DNA from 2 places in the Streptomyces liangshanensis genome. Region 1 is predicted to be linked to the other one. Evidence: predicted binding sites of a transcription regulator. Region 1 holds the regulator's gene; the other holds the start of a gene.

The links. The regulator HspR, encoded in region 1, represses chaperone genes until heat shock. The targets are predictions, from matches to a motif close to TTGAGNNNNNNNNNCTCAA.
Region 2: lon (endopeptidase La) is a predicted target of HspR. The motif match lies at 5,632-5,650, and genes of this name have one in related genera.

The regions. Positions count from the first base shown of each region.
Region 1 covers NZ_CP050177.1:3,652,054-3,662,376, forward strand. The annotation lists gene clpB (ATP-dependent chaperone ClpB) at 1-836, opposite strand, end outside; gene HA039_RS15720 (pyridoxamine 5'-phosphate oxidase family protein) at 936-1,343, shown strand; gene HA039_RS15725 (Rieske (2Fe-2S) protein) at 1,490-1,810, opposite strand; gene HA039_RS15730 (5'-nucleotidase) at 1,807-2,022, opposite strand; gene HA039_RS15735 (helix-turn-helix transcriptional regulator) at 2,189-3,199, shown strand; gene HA039_RS15740 (heat shock protein transcriptional repressor HspR) at 3,396-3,863, opposite strand; gene dnaJ (molecular chaperone DnaJ) at 3,870-5,072, opposite strand; gene grpE (nucleotide exchange factor GrpE) at 5,148-5,819, opposite strand; gene dnaK (molecular chaperone DnaK) at 5,816-7,681, opposite strand; gene HA039_RS15760 (sugar transferase) at 7,970-8,698, shown strand; gene HA039_RS15765 ((Fe-S)-binding protein) at 8,758-10,323, shown strand, end outside.
Region 2 covers NZ_CP050177.1:2,516,535-2,526,857, reverse strand. The annotation lists gene HA039_RS10675 (multifunctional oxoglutarate decarboxylase/oxoglutarate dehydrogenase thiamine pyrophosphate-binding subunit/dihydrolipoyllysine-residue succinyltransferase subunit) at 1-1,481, opposite strand, end outside; gene HA039_RS10670 (HAMP domain-containing sensor histidine kinase) at 1,762-2,817, opposite strand; gene HA039_RS10665 (response regulator transcription factor) at 3,033-3,770, opposite strand; gene HA039_RS10660 (spermidine synthase family protein) at 3,891-4,595, opposite strand; gene HA039_RS10655 (GNAT family N-acetyltransferase) at 4,819-5,466, opposite strand; gene lon (endopeptidase La) at 5,673-8,081, shown strand; gene HA039_RS10645 (GntR family transcriptional regulator) at 8,190-8,963, opposite strand; gene HA039_RS10640 (GntR family transcriptional regulator) at 8,966-9,508, opposite strand; gene HA039_RS10635 (lysozyme) at 9,723-10,323, opposite strand, start outside.

The sequences.
Region 1 (10,323 bases):
TCGATGAACGTGATGATCTGTCCGTCGCTGCCCTTGATCTCGGCGAGGACGGTCTTGAGGCGCTCCTCGAACTCGCCGCGGTACTTCGCGCCGGCCACCATCGCCCCGAGGTCCAGCGAAACCAGCCGCTTGTTCTTGAGCGATTCCGGCACGTCGCCCTTGACAATCCGCTGCGCGAGCCCCTCGACCACGGCCGTCTTGCCGACGCCGGGCTCGCCGATCAGCACCGGATTGTTCTTCGTACGGCGTGACAGCACCTGCACCACCCGCCGGATCTCCTGGTCCCGGCCGATGACCGGGTCGAGCCTGCCCTCGCGGGCGGCGGCGGTGAAATCGGTGCCGAACTTCTCCAGGGCCTTGTACTGGCCCTCCGGGTCGGGTGTGGTCACCCGGCGCCCTCCCCTTGCCTTCTCGAACGCGTCCAGCAGCTTTTTCGCCCCGGCCCCCTGCCGGTCCAGCACCTCCCCGGTCCGCCCGCCCTTGGCGGCGATCCCGATCAGCAGGTGCTCCGTGGAGAGGTACTCGTCCCCCAGCTCCTTCGCGCGCCGGTCGGCGTCCGCGATGACGGCCAGCAGCTCGCGGTTGGGCTGCGGGGGCGCCACGGTGGAGCCGGTGACGCTGGGCTGGGCGGCGAGCAGCCGCTCCGTACCGGACCGTACCGCGCCCTGGTCCGCCTCGACGGCGGCCAGCAGGTCGGTGACGTTCTCGTTGTCCTGGCCTGAGAGCAGGGCGAGCAGCAGGTGGGCGGGGGTCAGGTCGGCGTGCCCGGCCGCCACGGCCCTGCTGGTGGCGGCGTTGATGGCGTCCCGGCTCTTGTTGGTCAACTCGGCGTCCACGGGCGCTTTCTCCTCCTCGCGCGGATCTCAACTCTGACTGGGGCAACCTCTGCAAAGTTGAGTCTATTCCACTCAGGGTCGCACGCCTACGCTTTCCGCATGGCCCATGACGTACACCACCCCAGTCCTGAGTTTCTCGCGTTCTGGCGCGAGTACCACCTGTGCACCCTGACCACCCTGCGGGCCGACGGCTCGCCGCACGTGGTCGCGGTGGGGGTGACGTACGACCCGGAGGCAGGCCTCGCACGGGTCATCACCAACAAGAGGAGCAGGAAGGTCGCCAACATCCTGGCGTCGCACGCGAGCGGCGGTGCGCGGGTCGCGGTCTGTCAGGTGCACAAGGGGCGCTGGGCGACTCTGGAAGGCGTCGCGACCATCCGTACGGAACCGGAGGTCGTGGCGGACGCGGTACGCCGTTACGCGGAGCGCTACGAACGCACTCCCGCGCCCAACCCGGACCGGGTTGTCATCGAGATCGCCCTGGAACGGGCGCTCGGTCGCGCGTGATCGTCCGGTCGGGGCCAGGGGGGTGCCCCGACCGGACGTGCCCGCACGCGGGCGGGGGGCACAGCGGCGCCATCGTGTTTCAGGTCCACGATGGCGCCGCTGTGTGGGGGAAGTGCCGGAGCGATTTACAACGACGGGGGAATCGCTCAGGCACTGCGGGGGGTGGCGAGGATGGTCTTGGGTTCGACCAGCTGGTGGTCACGCTGGTCGAGGTTCACGAAAATCATGTCGTACCGGATGGCACATCGGACGGGCTGTGGGGCGCCCCTGGGCTTCCTCAGGCAACGGTAGGCCCGGACGTCGTCGTCCTCCTCGCGTACCACGAGGATCGGCTCTCCGAACAGCGGCACCGTCAGCGAGTCGCCACGATGTGGAATCGCGGTGACCAGGTCGATGAAGTGCCAGCCCGACCGGTAAGCCGTGGCCATCTCCCGCCGGAAGACCCGGTCGTCCGGCGGGACAGTCATGCGACGGTGCCGGCAGGCTCGCCCCAGGCGATGTCCTTCGGGGCCGGGCCCCAGGCGATGTCACCCGCACCGGAGTTCCACGCGATGTCTCCCGCGGCGGCACCCCAGGCGATGTCACCCGCCTTGGCGGCCCACGCGATGTCCCCCGCTCCAGCGGCCTGCGATCCGGCAGGCGTGGTGACCTGGCCCGCGTCCCCTCCGACAGCCAGCACACCACAGGCCAGAGCCGCAGAGAAAGCGGTGGCGACCACCGCGCGAAGCATTCTCTTATACATAGTCGGCTTCGTCCTCACTTAATGGGTTCCTCTTCCCCCGCCATGAAGACGATGTCCCACCCGGGCACGCCAACGCCACCGGATCGAGGCATCATGTTCCTGTATGTTCAGGACCCTGGGGGGTGGAGATTTGCCCGCAAGAGACACAAACCAGACACATCCCCATGCCATCACCGATATGTGTGATGAAGGCAGGCGGCTTTACGCCAGTGCGTTGCGCTCCGGGCGCATTGCCCGGAGCGAGGTCGCGGTGGCGCCGTGCCTCATGGAGTTCCCTCTTCTGCACCCGGATCCGGACGACGCGGACTGGCTTCGCCCCGTTCCACCGTCCGCGGCGCTCGCCCAGCGGCTCCACCCCATCGAGCGGGAGATCCAGGAGCGGCGGCACTTCGCCGTCGAGCTGACCGACTCTTTTGAGCCGTTCATGACGATCAGCGCCCAGGATCCGCCGATCACCCACGCGATCACCGTCCTGGAGGGCGACAGCCGGATCAACGCCGCGCTGGACCTGTCCACCGCCGAGTGCAAAACGGAAGTACTGACGCTGCAACCGGGCGGCGGCAGGAGCGCGCATCTGCTCGCCCAGGGGCTGGAGCGCGGCAGGGCGGTGGTGAACCGCGGGGTCAGCATCCGAACCTTGTACCAGCACACGGCCCGCCACAGCCAGGGGACCTTGGCCTACGCGGAGATGCTGGGCAAGAGCACGGTGGAGATCCGGACACTGGAAGAGCTCACCGAGCGCCTGATCATCTTCGACCGGACCGTCGCGTACATCCCCGCCAGGTCCGACCGGCAGGTCGCCCTGGAGCTGCGCCACCCGGGGCTCGTGGACTACCTGGCCCAGGTCTTCGAGCAGCTCTGGCGGCGCGCCACGCCCCTCACGGAGCAGGTGGAGTACGAGCCGACCCCGGCCGGCATCACGGGTGTCCAGCGGACGATCGCGCAACTGCTGGTGGAGGGGTACGTGGACGAGGCCATCGCACGACGGCTGGGAATGAACGTACGGACGTGCCGCGCGCACATCGCCAAGCTCGCCACCACGCTGGGCAGCGGCAGCCGCGCGCAGTTGGGCTACCTCATCGCGAACTCGGGGATCCTGAACCAGCAGTCCTGACCTGCTCGCGCCAGTCCTGACCGGTCACCGCCAGTCCGCCCGGCTGGGCCCCACGGAGGCCTCAGCCGCCCCAGGGAGCCCAAGGCGGCCCTTCTGGCCCTTCCGTGCCCAGCACGGACGCCCCCGGCGCCCAACAGGGCTCCGGGGGCGTGCTGGTGGCTCTCAGGGCGTGGCGGACGCCGACGCCTTCAGGGCCTCAGGGCCGGTCCGCCGGGCGCCACACGACCAGCGCGCCGGTCGCCTGCACATCGGTGTACGGCACCAGGTCGCGGCGGTACGAGGCGTGCACCTGCGCCTCGCGCTGGCGCATCGCCGCCGCCGCGCCGTCCACGGCCGCCGACAGCTCGGCGACCCGGGCCTGGAGTGCGGCGACCTGGTTCTCCAGCTCGATGATCCGCTTGATGCCCGCCAGGTTGATGCCCTCGTCCTGGGACAGCGCCTGCACCTGGCGGAGCAGCTCGATGTCACGGGCCGAGTAGCGCCGGCCCCGCCCCGCCGTACGGTCCGGGGAGACCAGGCCCAGGCGGTCGTACTGCCGGAGGGTCTGCGGGTGCAGTCCCGAGAGCTGGGCCGCCACCGAGATGACGTACACCGGCGTCTCCTCGGTCAGTTCGTACGCCCTGCCGAACGCGGAAGGCGGTCTGCGCCGCCCGTCCCTGTCCATCTCGGGTCATGCTCCTTTCGCGGCCTGGAACAGCTCCGCCCGCGGGTCGTCGTCCGCGGTCGCCTTCCGGTAGGCCTCCAGCGCGTCACGTGCCTCCACGCCGAGGTCCTTGGGAACGGCGACCTCGACGGTGACCAACAGGTCCCCGCGGCTGCCGTCCTTGCGTACGGCGCCCTTGCCACGGGCGCGCATCGTACGGCCGTTGGGGGTGCCCGCGGGCAGTTTCAGCGTGACCGGGGGGCCGCCGAGCGTCGGCACCTTCACCTCGCCGCCGAGCGTGGCCTCCGTGAAGGAGACCGGCACCGTGACGGTGAGGTTGTCGCCCTTCCGGCCGAAGACCGGGTGGGCGCCGACATGCACGACCACGTACAGGTCGCCCGCCGGGCCGCCGCGCTCACCGGGAGCGCCCTTGCCGCGCAGCCGGATCCGCTGGCCGTCGCTGACGCCCGCCGGGATCCGCACCTGCATCGTCCTGGACGACCTGGCGCGCCCGCTTCCCTTGCAGACCTCGCAGGGGTCCTGGGCGATCAGGCCGCGGCCCTTGCAGTCCACGCACGGGTCGGTGAGCGAGAAGCCGCCACCGCTGCCGCGGGAGACCTGCCCGGTGCCGACGCAGGTCGGGCAGACCCGCGGGGTGCCGTTCTTGTCGCCCGTACCCGAACAGGCCTTGCAGGGTGCCTGGCTGGACATCCGCAGCGGGACCGTGGCCCCGTCGACCGCCTCGGTGAAGCTGAGCGTCACCTCGGACTCGATGTCCTGGCCGCGGCGCGGCTGGACCCGGGTGCTGCCGGGGCCTCCCCGGTTGAAGAGGCCGCCGAACATGTCCCCGATGCCACCACCGCCGCCGCCGCCGAAGCCGCCGCCCTGCGCCGTTCCCGTACCACCGCCGCCCGGGGCGCCCCCGAAGAGGTCGCCCAGGTCGAAGTTGAAGGAACCGCCGCCGGCGCCCGGTCCGGGCCGGAAGCCGCCGTTGCCGAAGAGCGCGCGGGCCTCGTCGTACTCCTTGCGGCGCTTGGTGTCGCCGAGCACGTCGTTGGCCTCGGAGATCTCCTTGAAGCGCTCCTCGGCCTTCGCGTCACCCTTGTTGGCGTCCGGGTGGAACTCGCGGGCGAGCTTCCGGTACGCCTTCTTGATCTCGGCCTCGGTGGCGTCCTTGGGGACGCCGAGAACCTTGTAGTAGTCCTTCTCCACGAAGTCCTTCGTGCTCATTCCCGACGTCCCTCCTCTCCACCGGCCGCCGTTACGCCGTCCGTGCCTGCCGTACCCACCGCCGTGCCCGCAGCGTCAGCCCTCGTCGGGGCCACCGCTGTCCTTGCCTTGCGCGGACGAGCCCGACTCGCCCGCCTGCTCCTCCGACTTGGGCGTCGCCCCCGGCTGGGGCTCCGCCACCGCGACGCGGGCGGGCCTGATCGTCCGCTCGCCGAACCGGTACCCAGGCTGAAGGATCGCGACGCAGGTGTCTTCCGTGACATCCGGCGCATACGAGTGCATCAGCGCTTCGTGGATCGTCGGGTCGAAGGGCTCGCCCTCCTTGCCGAACTGCTGGAGGCCCATCTTGGCGACGATGGTCTCCAGCGACTCGGCGACCGACTTGAAGCCGCCCACCAGCTCTTCGTGCTCGCGGGCGCGCCCGATGTCGTCGAGCACCGGCAGGAGCTCCGTCAGCAGCTTCGCGACGGCGATCTCCTTGACCGTGACCCGGTCACGCTCCACCCTGCGGCGGTAGTTCTGGTACTCGGCCTGGAGCCGCTGGAGGTCCGCCGTGCGCTCGGCGAGCGCCGTGCGCACCTGGTCCAGCTGCGCCGTCAGCGCTATGTCGTTCACGTCCCCGGCCGGGGCCGCCGGGCCGGTCTCCTTCGCGGAGTCCGGCCCGCCGGCCTGCGGCGCGGCGTCTTCGGGGGTCGCGCCGGAGGGGACGTCAGGCTTCTCCTCGAAGCCCGGGGTCTCCTCGGTCACGCGGCACCGCCCTTGGTGTCACGCTCGTCGTCCACGATCTCGGCGTCGACGACGTCGTCCGTGCCGTCCTGGGAGGCCTGGCCCTGCTGGGCGCCCGGCGCCTCGGCGCCGGCGGTCGCACCCTCGGCCTGGGCGTTGGCGTACATCGCCTGGCCCAGCTTCTGGGAGACGGCCGCGACCTTCTCGGTGGACGTACGGATCTCGGCGGTGTCCTCGCCCTTGAGCTTCTCCTTCAGCTCGGCGATGGACTCCTCGACCTCCGTCTTGACGTCGCCGGGGACCTTGTCCTCGTTGTCCTTGAGGAACTTCTCCGTCTGGTAGACGAGCTGCTCCGCCTGGTTGCGCGTCTCGGCGGCCTCGCGGCGCTTGTGGTCCTCGTCCGCGTACTGCTCGGCCTCTTCGCGCATCCGGTTGACCTCGTCGCGCGGCAGCGAGGAGCCACCGGTGACGGTCATCTTCTGCTCCTTGCCGGTGCCGAGGTCCTTCGCGGCCACGTGCATGATGCCGTTGGCGTCGATGTCGAAGGCGACCTCGATCTGCGGCACGCCACGCGGGGCGGGCGGCAGGCCGGTCAGCTCGAACATCCCGAGCTTCTTGTTGTACGCGGCGATCTCGCGCTCGCCCTGGTAGACCTGGATCTGCACCGACGGCTGGTTGTCCTCGGCCGTCGTGAAGATCTCGGAGCGCTTCGTCGGGATCGTCGTGTTGCGCTCGATCAGCTTGGTCATGATGCCGCCCTTGGTCTCGATACCCAGGGACAGCGGGGTCACGTCGAGGAGCAGGACGTCCTTGACCTCACCCTTCAGGACACCGGCCTGGAGCGCGGCACCGATGGCGACGACCTCGTCGGGGTTCACACCCTTGTTGGCGTCACGGCCGCCGGTGAGCTCCTTGACGAGCTCCGCCACGGCGGGCATACGGGTCGAGCCACCGACGAGCACCACGTGGTCGATCTCGGACAGCGCGATGCCGGCGTCCTTGATGACGTTGTGGAACGGCGTCTTGCAGCGGTCCAGCAGGTCGGAGGTGAGCTGCTGGAACTGCGAGCGGGTGATCTTCTCGTCCAGGTGCAGCGGGCCCTCGGCCGACGCCGTGATGTACGGGAGGTTGATCGTCGTCTCGCTGGACGAGGACAGCTCGATCTTCGCCTTCTCCGCGGCCTCGCGGAGACGCTGGAGAGCCATCTTGTCCTTGGCGAGGTCCACGCCGTGGCCGTTGGCGAACTGCTTCACCAGGAAGTCCACGAGGCGCTGGTCCCAGTCGTCACCACCGAGGTGGTTGTCACCGTTGGTGGCCTTCACCTCGACGACGCCGTCACCGATCTCCAGCAGCGAGACGTCGAACGTACCGCCACCGAGGTCGAAGACCAGGATCGTCTGGTCGTCCTTGTCGAGCCCGTAGGCCAGCGCGGCCGCGGTCGGCTCGTTGACGATACGCAGGACCGTGAGGCCCGCGATCTCGCCGGCCTCCTTGGTGGCCTGGCGCTCGGAGTCGTTGAAGTAGGCCGGGACGGTGATCACCGCGTCGGTGACCTTCTCGCCCAGGTACGCCTCCGCGTCCCGCTTCAGCTTCTGCAGCACGAAGGCCGAGATCTGCTGCGGGTTGAAGTCCTTCCCGTCCAGGTTCATCTTCCAGTCGGTGCCCATGTGGCGCTTGACCGACCGGATGGTCCTGTCGACGTTCGTGACCGCCTGGCGCTTGGCCACCTCTCCGACGAGCACCTCGCCGTTCTTGGCGAAGGCGACGACGGACGGCGTGGTCCTGGCGCCCTCTGCGTTGGTGATGACGGTGGGCTCGCCGCCTTCGAGAACGCTGACGACGGAGTTAGTCGTGCCCAGGTCGATGCCGACCGCACGTGCCATTTCGATTCCTCCAACTGACTTGAGTGGAACAGACTCAAGGATGCATCACGGATCGCGGTGAGTCAAAGGACCTGAGTCGAGGGGGCTCAACAATCGTGCTGACGCGGCGCAACGGGGCTGGCGGGAGGCCTGCGGAAGGCCGGTGAGGGGATCCGCCGGCGCCCGGAGTGCCTCCGGGGCGAGGCGGCCGCGTCATGCGATCGTTCTGTCATAACTTTCACAAAGGCCCCGAAAGTTCCCCGGGAGCCCCCGGAGCCCCCTTGAGCCCAGAACGGTCAGGTGTCCGCCATGGAACGACTCCCGGCACGGGCGCGGCGCCTCGCGAGGGACGTCCCGGCCACCCGGACGGGACGCCTCGCGAAGGGACTCCTGACCCGGGCGGCGCACCGCGCGGGTGACCGCCTGGCCCGGCTCGCGGACCCCAAGCGCCTCCTGGACCTGACGCTCGGCTCGGCCCTGCTGGTTCTCGCGGCCCCGGCCCTGCTGGCGGCGGCGCTCACGGAGGCGGTACGGGCCCGGGGCTCGGGGCGGCCCGTCCTCGCCGGCGACTACCGCACCGGCCTCCACGGACACCCCTTCGTCCTGCGCTCGCTGCGCACCCGCCGGTTCCGGCTCGACCTGCTCTCCCGGCTGCCCCACGTCGTACGCGGAGACCTGTCCCTCGTCGGGCCCGCCCCGCTCGGGCTGGGCACCCCGGCGGCGGCCGCTCCGTGGCGGCAGCTCGTACGGCCGGGCCTGACCGGTCTCGCGCAGGTACGGCGGCACTCGCCGATGCCGTGGGACGAGACCCCGCTGCTGGACCAGCACTACGTCGAGCACCACTGGATCGGCCTGGACCTCCTGATCCTGGTCCGTACGGCCCCGGCCCTGCGCCTGGCGGCACACCCCCAGGGGCACGTACGCACCACGCCCTCCCCCCGCTCCCCGGCCCGCGGGCGCGCCCCAGCGACACAGATCACCACCCGCGCCACTACATTGCGTCGAGACAACTGGGTAACCTCAGCACGAACCGATTAAGTTACTGCTTAGTACGAGTGCTGGACCTTCCACCCTCGCAGGCCCGAGGAGCCCCTCACATGCAACTCGCCGCGATCATCGTGTCGCTGGTACTCGGCGTCGTCGGCGTGGCGCTGTTCGCCCGAGCCATCGCGCAGATCTACCGCTTCGTGCGACTCGGCCAGGACGTCCCCGCGGGCACGCGGACCGACGACCCGAAGCAGCGCACCCTGACGGTGGCCAAGGAGTTCCTCGGCCACACGCGCATGAACCGGTGGGGTGTCGTCGGCGTCGCGCACTGGTTCGTGGCGGTCGGCTTCTTCTCGCTCGTACTGACGCTCGTCAACGCCTTCGGGCAGCTCTTCCAGGCCGACTGGCTGCTGCCCGTGATCGGCGACTGGACCCCGTACGAGGTGTTCGTCGAGCTCATCGGCGCGCTGACGACGCTCGGCATCCTGACGCTGATCGTGGTCCGCCAGCTGTCCCTGCCGACGCGCGCGGGCCGCAAGTCCCGCTTCGCGGGCTCGAACTTCGGCCAGGCGTACTTCGTCGAGGCCGTCATCCTCGTCATCGGGGTGGCGATCCTGCTGCTGCGCGGGCTGGAGGGCGCGCTGCACCACGCGGACGGCTACCAGGCCGCGTACGTCGTCTCGTACCCCCTCGTCGCGGCCTTCAAGGGCCTGAGCCTCACCACCCTCCAGAACCTGGTCTACCTGATCGCGATGATCAAGATCGGGACGTCCTTCGTCTGGATGATCACGGTCGCGCTCAAGACCGACATGGGCGTCGCCTGGCACCGCTTCCTGGCCTTCCCGAACATCTGGTTCAAGCGCGACGCGGCCGGCGGCACGGCGCTCGGCGCCCTGCTCCCGATGACCAGCGGCGGCAAGGAGATCGACTTCGAGGAGCCGGGCGACGACGACGTGTTCGGCGTCTCCCAGATCGAGCACTTCTCCTGGAAGGGCATCCTCGACTTCTCGACGTGCACGGAGTGCGGCCGCTGCCAGTCGCAGTGCCCCGCCTGGAACACCGGCAAGCCCCTCTCCCCCAAGCTGCTGATCATGTCGCTGCGCGACCACGCGCACGCCAAGGCCCCGTACCTGCTGGCCGGCGGCGGCAAGACCATGGAGGGCGAGGAGAAGGCGACGGCGGAGCAGCTGGCCGGGGTGCCGGCCGCCGCGCTGGCCGAGGCCGAGCGCCCGCTGATCGGGACGCTGGAGGAGAACGGGGTCATCGACCCGGACGTGCTGTGGTCCTGCACCACGTGCGGCGCGTGTGTCGAGCAGTGCCCCGTGGACATCGAGCACGTCGACCACATCCTCGACATGCGGCGCTACCAGGTGATGATCGAGAGCTCGTTCCCGAGCGAGGCCGGGACGATGCTCAAGAACCTGGAGAAGAAGGGCAACCCGTGGGGGTTGCAGAAGAAGCAGCGGCTGGAGTGGACGAAGGAGGTCGACTTCGAGGTCCCGGTCGTCGGCCAGGACGTCGAGGACCTGTCGGAGGTCGACTACCTGTACTGGGTGGGCTGCGCGGGCGCCCTGGAGGACCGGGCGAAGAAGACGACGAAGGCCTTCGCGGAGCTGCTGAACATCGCGGGCGTGAAGTTCGCGATCATGGGCGGCGACGAGAAGTGCACGGGTGAC
Region 2 (10,323 bases), 1.1 Mb from region 1:
CCGCCGACCGCGAACTCCCGCTCCAGGTCCCACAGCGTGAGCCCGTGCTCGGTGATGTCGAGGTCGGGGTGCTTGCGCTGGCGGTACTCCAGCGGGTCGGTGTCGGCCATGACGTGGCCGCGGACCCGGTAGGAGTGGATCAGCTCGAAGACCCGGGCGGGCTTGGTGACGTCCTCGTCGTGCGAGGCGTCGATGTCCTTGAGCCAGCGGACCGGCTCGTACGGGATCCGCAGCGACTTGAAGATCTCGTCGAAGAAGTCGTTCTCGCCGAGCAGCAGTTGGCTGAGGATCCGCAGGAACTCGCCGGAGGCGGCGCCCTGGATGACGCGGTGGTCGTACGTGGAGGTCAGCGTCATGACCTTGGAGATGCCCAGCTTGTTCAGGGTGTCCTGCGAGGTGCCCTGGAACTCGGCGGGGTAGTCCATCGCGCCGACGCCGAGGATGAGGCCCTGACCGGGCATCAGGCGCGGCACGGAGTGGACGGTGCCGATGCCGCCGGGGTTGGTCAGCGACGCGGTGACGCCGGTGAAGTCCTCCATCGTCAGCTTGTTCGTACGGGCGCGGCGGACGATGTCCTCGTACGCCTGCCAGAACTCGAAGAAGTTGAGCGTCTCGGCCTTCTTGATGCCGGCGACGACGAGCTGGCGGTCGCCGTTGGGCTTCACCAGGTCGATGGCCAGGCCGAGGTTGACGTGCTCGGGCTTGACGAGGGTCGGCTTGCCGTCCTTCTCCGTGAAGGAGTGGTTCATCGTCGGCATGGCCTTGAGGGCCTGCACCATCGCGTACCCGATGAGGTGCGTGAAGGAGATCTTGCCGCCGCGCGCGCGCTTCAGGTGGTTGTTGATGACGATGCGGTTGTCGAAGAGCAGCTTCACCGGGACCGCGCGCACGGACGTGGCCGTGGGCAGCTCCAGCGACGCGTTCATGTTCTTCGCGACCGCGGCGGACGGGCCGCGCAGCGTCACGTACTCCGGGCCCTCGGCGGCGGCGGGGGCGTTGCCATTCGTCGATGGCTTCGCCGCGGCCTGCGCGGGAGCGGCGGGGGCCGCGGCCTGCGCCGCGGCCTGCGCCGGGGCCTGCGCGGCGGGCGCGGCCGGTGCCTGCGGGGCCGGAGCCTGGGCGGCGGGGGCCGGCGCCTGCGCGGCGGGCGCGGCGGCCCGGTCCGCGGGCCGCGCCGGCGCGGCGGCCTGAGCCGGTGCCGGGGTGGCTGTCGGGGTCGAGGCGGCGGTCGTGGCGGCCGGGGTCACCGCAGCCCCCGCGGCTGCGGTCTCCGCTGGCTTGTCCGCCGTGCCGGGCGTGCCCGGCTTGTAGTCGGCGAAGAAGTCCCACCAGGCGCGGTCGACCGAATTCGGGTCCTGGAGGTACTGCTGGTAGATCTCGTCGACGAGCCATTCGTTGGCACCGAAGGCGGCGGCAGGGTTCTTCCCTTGCCCGTCTTCGTCGGTCGAGATGCTCGGCTTACTGGGGGACTGAGACGACACGGCGTGAACCGCCCTCTTCCGCTTCACAAGGTGATGGACAGCGGGAATCAAGGCTACGCCTAACCGGGCCCGCAGGTGCAGGCCAGGCGGGCCATCGTCGTGCAAGTCACATCTGACGGCGGGTTTCAGCGTATGAAATGGCGGGAAACAAGCCTGGTTCGCCTCGCCGGGAGAGCGCCCGTCCAGCACTGTCCCCGGCTGCGGCGGGTCCGCGGCCCGTAGTCCGCCCGTCCCCGACTCCGTACCCGGAGATCGTGCGCTAACAAGTCCGAACTCTACGTCAATCCCGCGCCTGGGGAATTCCCGGAAGAGTGACGCGGATCCGGCAGCCACGTGCGGATTCGGCCACTCCGATGCGTCCGCCGTGCAGATCGACCGCCCACCGCGCGATCGCGAGCCCCAGACCGGTGCCCCCGTCGCTGCCGGGACCGTGCGGGGAGGGCGCGCTGCCGCGGTTGAACCGCTCGAAGACGCGGTGCCGTTCGGCCTCCGGTATGCCGGGCCCTTCGTCCTGGACCTCCAGGTCCAACGACTCGGGGCGGGGGCCGCGCCGGGCCCGTACCGTCACCCGGCCGTGCGGCGGGCTGTGCTTGACCGCGTTGTCGATGAGGTTGGCGACGACCTGGTGCAGGCGCTCCGCGTCCGCGTGCGCGGTCAGTTCCGGCGGCGAGACGTCCAGGTGGAGGTGGACGTCCGTACGGGTGTGATTGCCGGATCCGGAGCCGACCGCGCGCTGCGACGCCGCCAGATTGGCCTCTTTGAGTACGCCGGACAGGTACGGCCACACCTCGAAACGCTGGGCCTTGAGCGTCACCACGCCGTTGTCGAGCCTGGACAGGTCGAGCAGGGTCTCGGTGAGCCTGCCCAGCCGTTCCGTCTGCCGCAGGGCGGTGCGCATCGTCTCCGGGTCCGCGGCGGACACGCCGTCCACGACGTTCTCCAGGACCGCGCGCAGCGCCGCGATGGGGGTGCGCAGTTCGTGCGAGACGTTGGCGACCAGCTCCTTGCGGTGCCGGTCGACGGCCTCCAGGTCGTCCGCCATGCGGTTGATGGTGGTGGCGAGGTCGCCCAGCTCGTCCCGGCGGTCGATGCCGCTGACGCGGCGCGTGTAGTCGCCGTGCGAGATGCCCTTCGCGACGGTGGTCATCTCGTCGAGCGGGGCGGTGAGGCCGTGCGCCACGAACTGGGTGATGAGGAGCGTGGCGATCACCGAGAAGACGGTGATGAAGCGCAGCTCGGTCTCCGTGCGCAGGGCCACCATCAGCAGGCCGGTGGTGATGAAGACGGAGACGACGACCAGGGTGCCGAGCTTGGCCTTGATGGAGAAGGGCCGCAGGCCGGTCTTCTCGGGGACCCTGCCGCGCGGTCCTGGACGTCCGCCCGGCCGGCCTGCCTGCCGTCCACTCGGCCGTGCGCCGGGACCGCCCCGGGAGCCGCGGCGGGGACCTTCGTACGGGCCGCCCTGGGAGCTGCCGCGCGACCCCTCGAACGGACCGCCGCGCGAGTCGTCGTACGGGGCGGCTTCCCGGCGTGCGCCGTCCCGGGGGCGGGTCATGGGGCCGGGGTCTCCAGGGCGTACCCGACGCCGTGGACGGTACGGATCCGCTCGGCGCCGATCTTCCGGCGCAGCGCCTTGATGTGGCTGTCGACCGTACGGGTGCCCGACGCGTCCGCCCAGTCCCACACCTCGGCGAGCAGCTGCTCGCGCGAGAGCACCGCGCGCGGGGTGCTCGCCAGGCAGACCAGCAGGTCGAACTCGGTCGGCGTCAGGTGGACGTCCTCGGCGCGCACCCGGACCCGGCGCTGCGCGTGGTCGATCTCCAGCTCGCCCAGGCGCAGGATGCCGCTGCGCGGGGTGACGGCGGCCAGCGCCGCGCGCTCGACGCGGCGCAGCAGCACGTGCACCCGCGCCGCCAGCTCCCGCATGGAGAAGGGCTTGGTCATGTAGTCGTCGGCGCCGACGCCGAGCCCGACCAGCATGTCCGTCTCGTCGTCGCGGGCCGTCAGCATCAGCACCGGCACCGGGCGCTGCGCCTGGACGCGGCGGCAGACCTCCAGGCCGTCGAAGCCGGGCAGCATCACGTCGAGGACCATCACGTCCGGCTGCCAGGCCTCCGCCGCGTCGACGGCCGCGGGGCCGTCCACCGCCGTCTGGACCAGGAACCCCTCGGCCCGCAGCCGGGCGGCGATGGCGTCGACGATGGTCGCGTCGTCCTCGACGACCAGGACCCTTCGCTGGGCGCCCGGCGTCGCCGCGACCCCGTTGTGGCTGGTCTGTGTCTGCTCCATGGCCCCGCCCCTGCTGGCTGGTACGCGTTCTGCGATCGTCGTCGATCCGTCACATGCGATCTCCATGTGGACGGAGATCGCGGGTGTGGGAGCAGCGTAGAGGCAGGAACAGGGTCACGGCTACGCAGTGCGAACGGCGAGATGGACGACGTCCGGTACGCCTCGGGCAACAGGGATCTCTTCGGCCGTAACTCCACCGAACCCGGCATTCCGGAGCGCTTCGCCGAAGGCGGCGGACGGCTGCGCGGACCAAATGGCCAGCACACCGCCGGGGTTGAGGCGCTCCCGGCACGCCGCGAGCCCGCTCGGCGTGTAGAGGCCCGTGTTGTCCTCGGTGACGGTCCAGTCAGGCCCGTTGTCGATGTCGAGGCACAGGGCGTCGTAGCTGTCCGTGGCGGTCCGTACGTACGCGACGAGGTCGGCGTGCAGGATCTCGGTGCGCGGGTCGGCGAGCGCGGCGCCCGAGATCCGGGCGAGCGGGCCGGTGCGGTGCCAGTCGATGACGGCCTCCTCGCGCTCGACGACCACGATCCGGCCCCACCGGGGGTCGGCGGCGGCGTGCGCGAGGGAGAAGCCGACGCCGAGGCCGCCGACGAGGACGGAGGGGTGGCCTGCGCGGCGGGCGTCGGGGAGGGCGGCGAGGGCGGCGTCGATGAGGAGGCGCTCGGAGCGGCCGTCGGACGTGTCCATCAGGAAGCACCCGTTGGCGATGATCTCCAGTTCGGCGCCGCGCCGCCGCAGGACGACCTCGCCGTGGGGGCCGTCGCGGCGGTCGAGGGTGACGGGGCCGGAGTCCGGACCGGGTTCCGGGACGGACACGTACATGGTGCGACCTTTCGGGAGAGGGTTTGCGCCGGGCGGCACGGGTCGGCCGGCCGGCCGGCGTGGGCGGTCCGGCGTCCTGGGGCGCCCGGGCGCCATCCTGCTGGTCCCGGGGGGCCGGTCACAACCGGGATCCGGGGAATCGGGCGCCGGAAGCACGCGCCGGAAGCACGCGCCGGAATCGCCGCGCCGGAACGGGCCTCCGCCCGGGACGCCGCCCCGGGGATCAGCCGGCGCGGACGGCTCCGGTGAGCGGCCCCCTGACCTCCCACCCGAGCGCGGTGTACAGGGCCCGGCCGTCCACGGTCGCGCCCAGGATGCCGGTCGCCGCGCCGGCCTCCGCCGCGGCCCGCTCCAGCGTTCCCATCACCAGCGCCCCGAGCCCCCGGCGCCGGTGCGCGGCCTCGGTCCCGATCTGGTCGAAGACGGCGGTGGCGCCGGTCGGCGCGACCTGGCCGCGCGCCGCGGGCTCCCCGTCCGGGGCCAGGATCCGGACCGTGACGACCCCGGCGGCGCGCTCGGTGCGCAGGCGGTAGCCGTCGGGCGGGGCAGGGGGAGCGGCCTGACCAGCAGGGTGGGGCAGGGCCTTGGTCATCAGGAAGCCGGGATCCTCCCGCAGGGTCCACCCGGGGGTGATCCATCCGGCGACCTCCTCGCGCGGCGCCATCAGGCGGAGCCAGACGCCGGGCTCGGTGATCGTGTCGCAGAGCTTCCGCACCGTCGTGCCGTCCGGCTCGGGGAGGACGTGCCGGGCCACATGGCCGGGAGCGCCCACCTGGATCACGTACCCCCAGGGCCGGGGTTCGGCGGGGCGGGTGCCGCGGGAGACCGTCCACCCCGCCACCCACGCCGATGTAATGGCTGCTATATCCACCGGAGCATTACATCACCCGCCCGCGGGCCGTGAGAACCCGCGCCCCTGGCCGGAATCTCTGACCGCGACTCGTTGCTCTACCTGGCGTGCGGCGCGCAAGACCGCACGTCAGAGCGATCGCTCAGAGCGAACAGCCCCCGGGGAACATTGAGGGACTCATAAGCATTGAGTCGGTACAGCTCAACTTGAATGCCGAAGGGGAGATCATGGCTCTCACGTCCACATCGCTCACGCTTCCCGTGCTGCCGCTCGACGACGAGGTCGTGCTGCCCGGAATGGTGGTTCCGCTCGACCTGTCCGACGCCGAGGTCCGCGCGGCCGTGGAGGCCGCCCAGGCGGCGGCCCGCGCCGAGGGCGCCGGGGTCAAGCCGCAGGTGCTGCTCGTCCCGCGCATCGACGGCACGTACGCCGGTACGGGTGTGCGCGGCACCGTCGAACAGGTCGGCCGGCTCTCGGACGGCGACCCCGGCGCACTGATCCGCGGCCGTGGCCGCGTGCAGATCGGCGCGGGGACGTCCGGGCCCGGCGCGGCCCTCTGGGTCGAGGGTCTGAGCGTCGAGGAGCTGGCGCCGGATCCGCTGCCCGGCGCCGTCACCGACCTGATGAAGGAGTACAAGGCCCTCGCCGCCGACTGGCTGAAGAAGCGCGGCGCGTGGCAGGTGGTGGACCGCGTCCAGCAGATCGACGACGTGTCGCAGCTGGCGGACAACGCCGGGTACTCGCCGTTCCTGTCGACCGCGCAGAAGGTCGAGCTGCTGGAGACCACCGACCCGGTGGCCCGGCTCAAGCTCGCCACCGACCAGCTCCGGGAGCACCTCGCGGAGCAGGACGTCGCTGAGTCCATCGCCAAGGACGTGCAGGAAGGCGTCGACAAGCAGCAGCGCGAGTTCCTGCTGAGGCGCCAGCTCGAAGCCGTACGGAAGGAACTGCGCGGCCTGAACGGCGAGGGCGACGAGGACGAGTCCGACGACTACCGGACCCGTGTCGAGGCCGCCGACCTGCCCGAGAAGGTGCGGGAGGCCGCCCTCAAGGAGGTCGAGAAGCTGGAGCGCTCGTCGGACCAGAGCCCCGAGGGCTCCTGGATCCGCACGTGGCTCGACACCGTGCTCGAACTGCCCTGGAACGTCAGGACCGAGGACGAGTACGACATCAAGGGCGCCCAGCGGGTCCTCGACGCCGAGCACGCGGGCCTGGAGGACGTGAAGGAGCGCATTACCGAGTACCTGGCCGTGCGCAAGCGGCGCGCGGAGCGCGGGCTCGGGGTGGTCGGCGGGCGGCGCGGCGGCGCCGTACTGGCCCTGGTCGGTCCTCCCGGCGTCGGCAAGACCTCGCTCGGCGAGTCGGTCGCGCACTCCATGGGACGTAAGTTCGTGCGGGTGGCGCTGGGCGGCGTCCGTGACGAGGCGGAGATCCGCGGACACCGGCGTACCTACGTCGGCGCGCTGCCGGGCCGTATCGTCCGGGCGATCAAGGAGGCCGGTTCGATGAACCCGGTCGTCCTGCTGGACGAGATCGACAAGGTCGGCTCCGACTACCGGGGCGACCCGGCGGCGGCGCTGCTGGAGGTCCTGGACCCGGCGCAGAACCACACCTTCCGCGACCACTACCTGGAGGTCGAACTCGACCTGTCCGACGTGGTGTTCCTCGCCACGGCGAACGTCCTGGAGGCCATCCCGGAGGCGCTGCTCGACCGGATGGAGCTGGTCAGGCTCGACGGCTACACCGAGGACGAGAAGGTCGTCATCGCCCGGGACCACCTGCTGCCCCGGCAGCTGGAGCGCGCGGGCCTGGAGACCGGCGAGGTCACGCTGGAGGACGAGGCGCTGCGCAGGCTGGCGGGCGAGTACACCCGCGAGGCGGGCGTCCGTAACCTGGAGCGGTCCATCGCCAGACTCCTCCGCAAGGTCGCGGCGGAACACGAACTGGGCCGCAGGGAACTGCCGTTCACGCTCGGCCCCGACGACCTGCGCAAGCTGATCGGGCGTCCGCACCACGTCCCCGAGTCCGCGCAGGACCCGGCGGAGCGCCGCACGGCGGTCCCCGGCGTGGCGACGGGCCTCGCGGTCACCGGCGCGGGCGGCGACGTCCTCTTCGTGGAGGCGTCGCTCGCCGACCCGGAGACGGGCGGCTCGGGCCTGACCCTGACGGGCCAGCTCGGTGACGTGATGAAGGAGTCGGCACAGATCGCGCTCTCCTTCCTCCGCTCCCGGGGCGCGGAACTGGAGCTGCCGGTCGCGGACCTCAAGGACCGGGGCGTGCACATCCACTTCCCGGCGGGCGCGGTCCCGAAGGACGGCCCGAGCGCGGGCATCACGATGACGACGGCCCTGGCCTCGCTCCTGAGCGGCCGCCTGGTCCGCACGGACGTCGCCATGACCGGCGAGGTCTCGCTGACCGGCCGCGTCCTGCCCATCGGCGGCCTGAAGCAGAAGCTCCTGGCGGCCCACCGGGCGGGCATCACGACGGTCGTGATCCCGAAGCGCAACGAGGCGGACCTCGACGACGTCCCGGCGGAGATCCTGGACAAACTGGAGATCCACCCGGTGACGGACGTCCGCCAGGTCCTGGACATCGCCCTGGCCCCCGCAGAAATGCGCGTCCCAGCGGCGGCGTAACGCCCCGCCCCGCTGACAACGGCCGCGCCCCGCCCGGAACACATGTTCCGGGCGGGGGCGCGGCCGTCGCCGTATGCCCGCACGGTGGCTGCCCGGCCGCCCGCCGGCTCACTCGGGCGTGAACTCGTACCGCAGCTCGTAGAGATGACCGGCCTTGACCATGACGGTCGCCTCGATGGGCCGGTTGCCGTCGCTGTGGACGACGCGCAAGGTGCGCAGCACCGGCAGATCGCCGGGGAGCCGCAGCGCCTCGTACTGCTCCTGCGTGGGCACGCGGGCGGAGACCCGGTCGACGCTCAGGCGTGGCGGATGGCCGAGGCCGGCCAGGAGGGTCGGGGTGCCGCCCCTGATCCGGCTCCGTTCCATGAGCGGTGTGCCCCGGGCGATGTCCGGCGGGTAGTACGAGTGGACGAGCTCCACGGGCTCGTCGTCCTGCGACAGCAACTGGTGCCGGAGCAGGGCGGTCCCGCCCTCCGGCAGCCCCAGGGAGGCCGCGACGTCCGCCGGTGCCGTGACCTCGGCGACGGTGATGAGCTTGCTCCGGGCCCGGGAGCCCTGCTTCGCCGTCTCGGTCAGCCAGCGATACGGCTCCCCGGCCTCGGCCGGCGCCATGTGGTCGGCGGGTCGTACCGTCCGCTGCCGGTGCTCCCGTACGGTGACGGCGGCGCCCGCGCGCCCCACGACCAGCCGCTCGTCCTTGAGGAGTTGCAGCGCCTTCTGCACGGTGGCGTTCGAGGCGTCGAACCGCTCCTTGAGCTGGGCCGTGGACGGCATCTTGGCGCCGGGTGCCAGCTCACCGGTCATGATCTCGTCGCGCAGGTCGGCGGCCAGCCGCTCGTGGAGCGATCGGCGGTCGTACGCGTCTTCCTCGGTCCTGGGCATGGTCAGCCGATCCTGATCTCGTACCGCAGTCGCTGGAGTCGGGCGGGCATGGTCATCAGGTCGAACTGGATGGGGCGGTCGTCCCCGTCGAAGGTCACACGCGTCAGGAGCAGCACCGGTTCGCCGGGCGGGATGTCCAAGACCTTCTGCTCCTCCCTGTCCGGCAGACGCGCGGTCACGTCCTCGCGGACCCGCACGCCCACGTGACCCAGCTCGGCGAGGAGGGTGACGGCTCCGCCGGGGATCTTGGCGGTGCCGGCCAGGCGCGTGCCGCGCGCGATGGCGGCGGGGTAGTAGGTGTCCGTCAACTCGCAGGGCCGGTCCTCGACGTACATGACCCGCCTGCGCACGATGACCGTCTCCCCGCCGCCGAGTCCCAGCAGACCGGCCACGTCGGGCGAGGCCGGCACCTCGCCCGCGTGGACGACGCGCTGGCCGCCCCGCCGCCCACGTGCGGCCAACTCGGCCCCCCAGGCGTCCTGCTGTCCGTCCGGCCGCGGTGTCAGGTACGGCAATGAGGAACTGACCCACTCGCTGACGCTCACGACGTCCTCCCGGTCTCGGTGGCTTTGCTGGGGCGACCGGTGACCATGGTCCGCGCCTTGCGGGATTTCGTCACCAGCACCTTTGGGGAGTGGGGTGGAGGGCCTGCTCGTCCGGCTGGGGGTGCGTGACAGCGGGGGCGGGCACCCCGGCCGCGCGGTCTCCCGGGGTGGAGAGCTGCGACGGCCGGGGGCTGAAGGTGGCCTCCGGTGGGCGTCAGCCGGTGGCGAGGGACTTGACGCCTGTCAGGGGGCCGTTGAACTTGTTGTGGTCTCCTACCGTCGGGCCTGTGGAGGTGTACTGCCAGATCGTCTGGTACTCCCAGCCCGCCGGGAGTTCGCCGACCGTGGTGTTGTAGCGGGCGATCCACAGGGGGTTCGTCGTGCCGAAGCCCGCGTAGTTGTCCGTGCAGTCGCGCCACCAGTTCGTGGACGTGTAGATCAGGGCCGCGCGGCCCGTGCGGGTCTTGTACGTGGTCAGGAAGTCGCGGATCCAGGAGACCAGTTGGGCCGGGGTCTTGCCGTAGCAGGCCGCGCCGTACGGGTTCCACTCGATGTCCAGCACCCCGGGCAGCGTCCTGCCGTCCGGCGACCACGATCCGCCGCCGTCCGCGAAGTACGTCGCCTGTTCGGCGCCGCCCGAGTCGTCCGGGGCGGCGAAGTGGTACGCGCCGTGGATCATGCCGACGTCGTACGAGCCCTCGTACTGCTGGCCGAAGTACGGATTCTTGTAGTAGCTGCCTTCCGTGGCCTTCACGTACGCCCACTTCACCCCGCTGCCCCACAGCTTCGGCCAGTCGACGTCCTTCTGGTGGCTG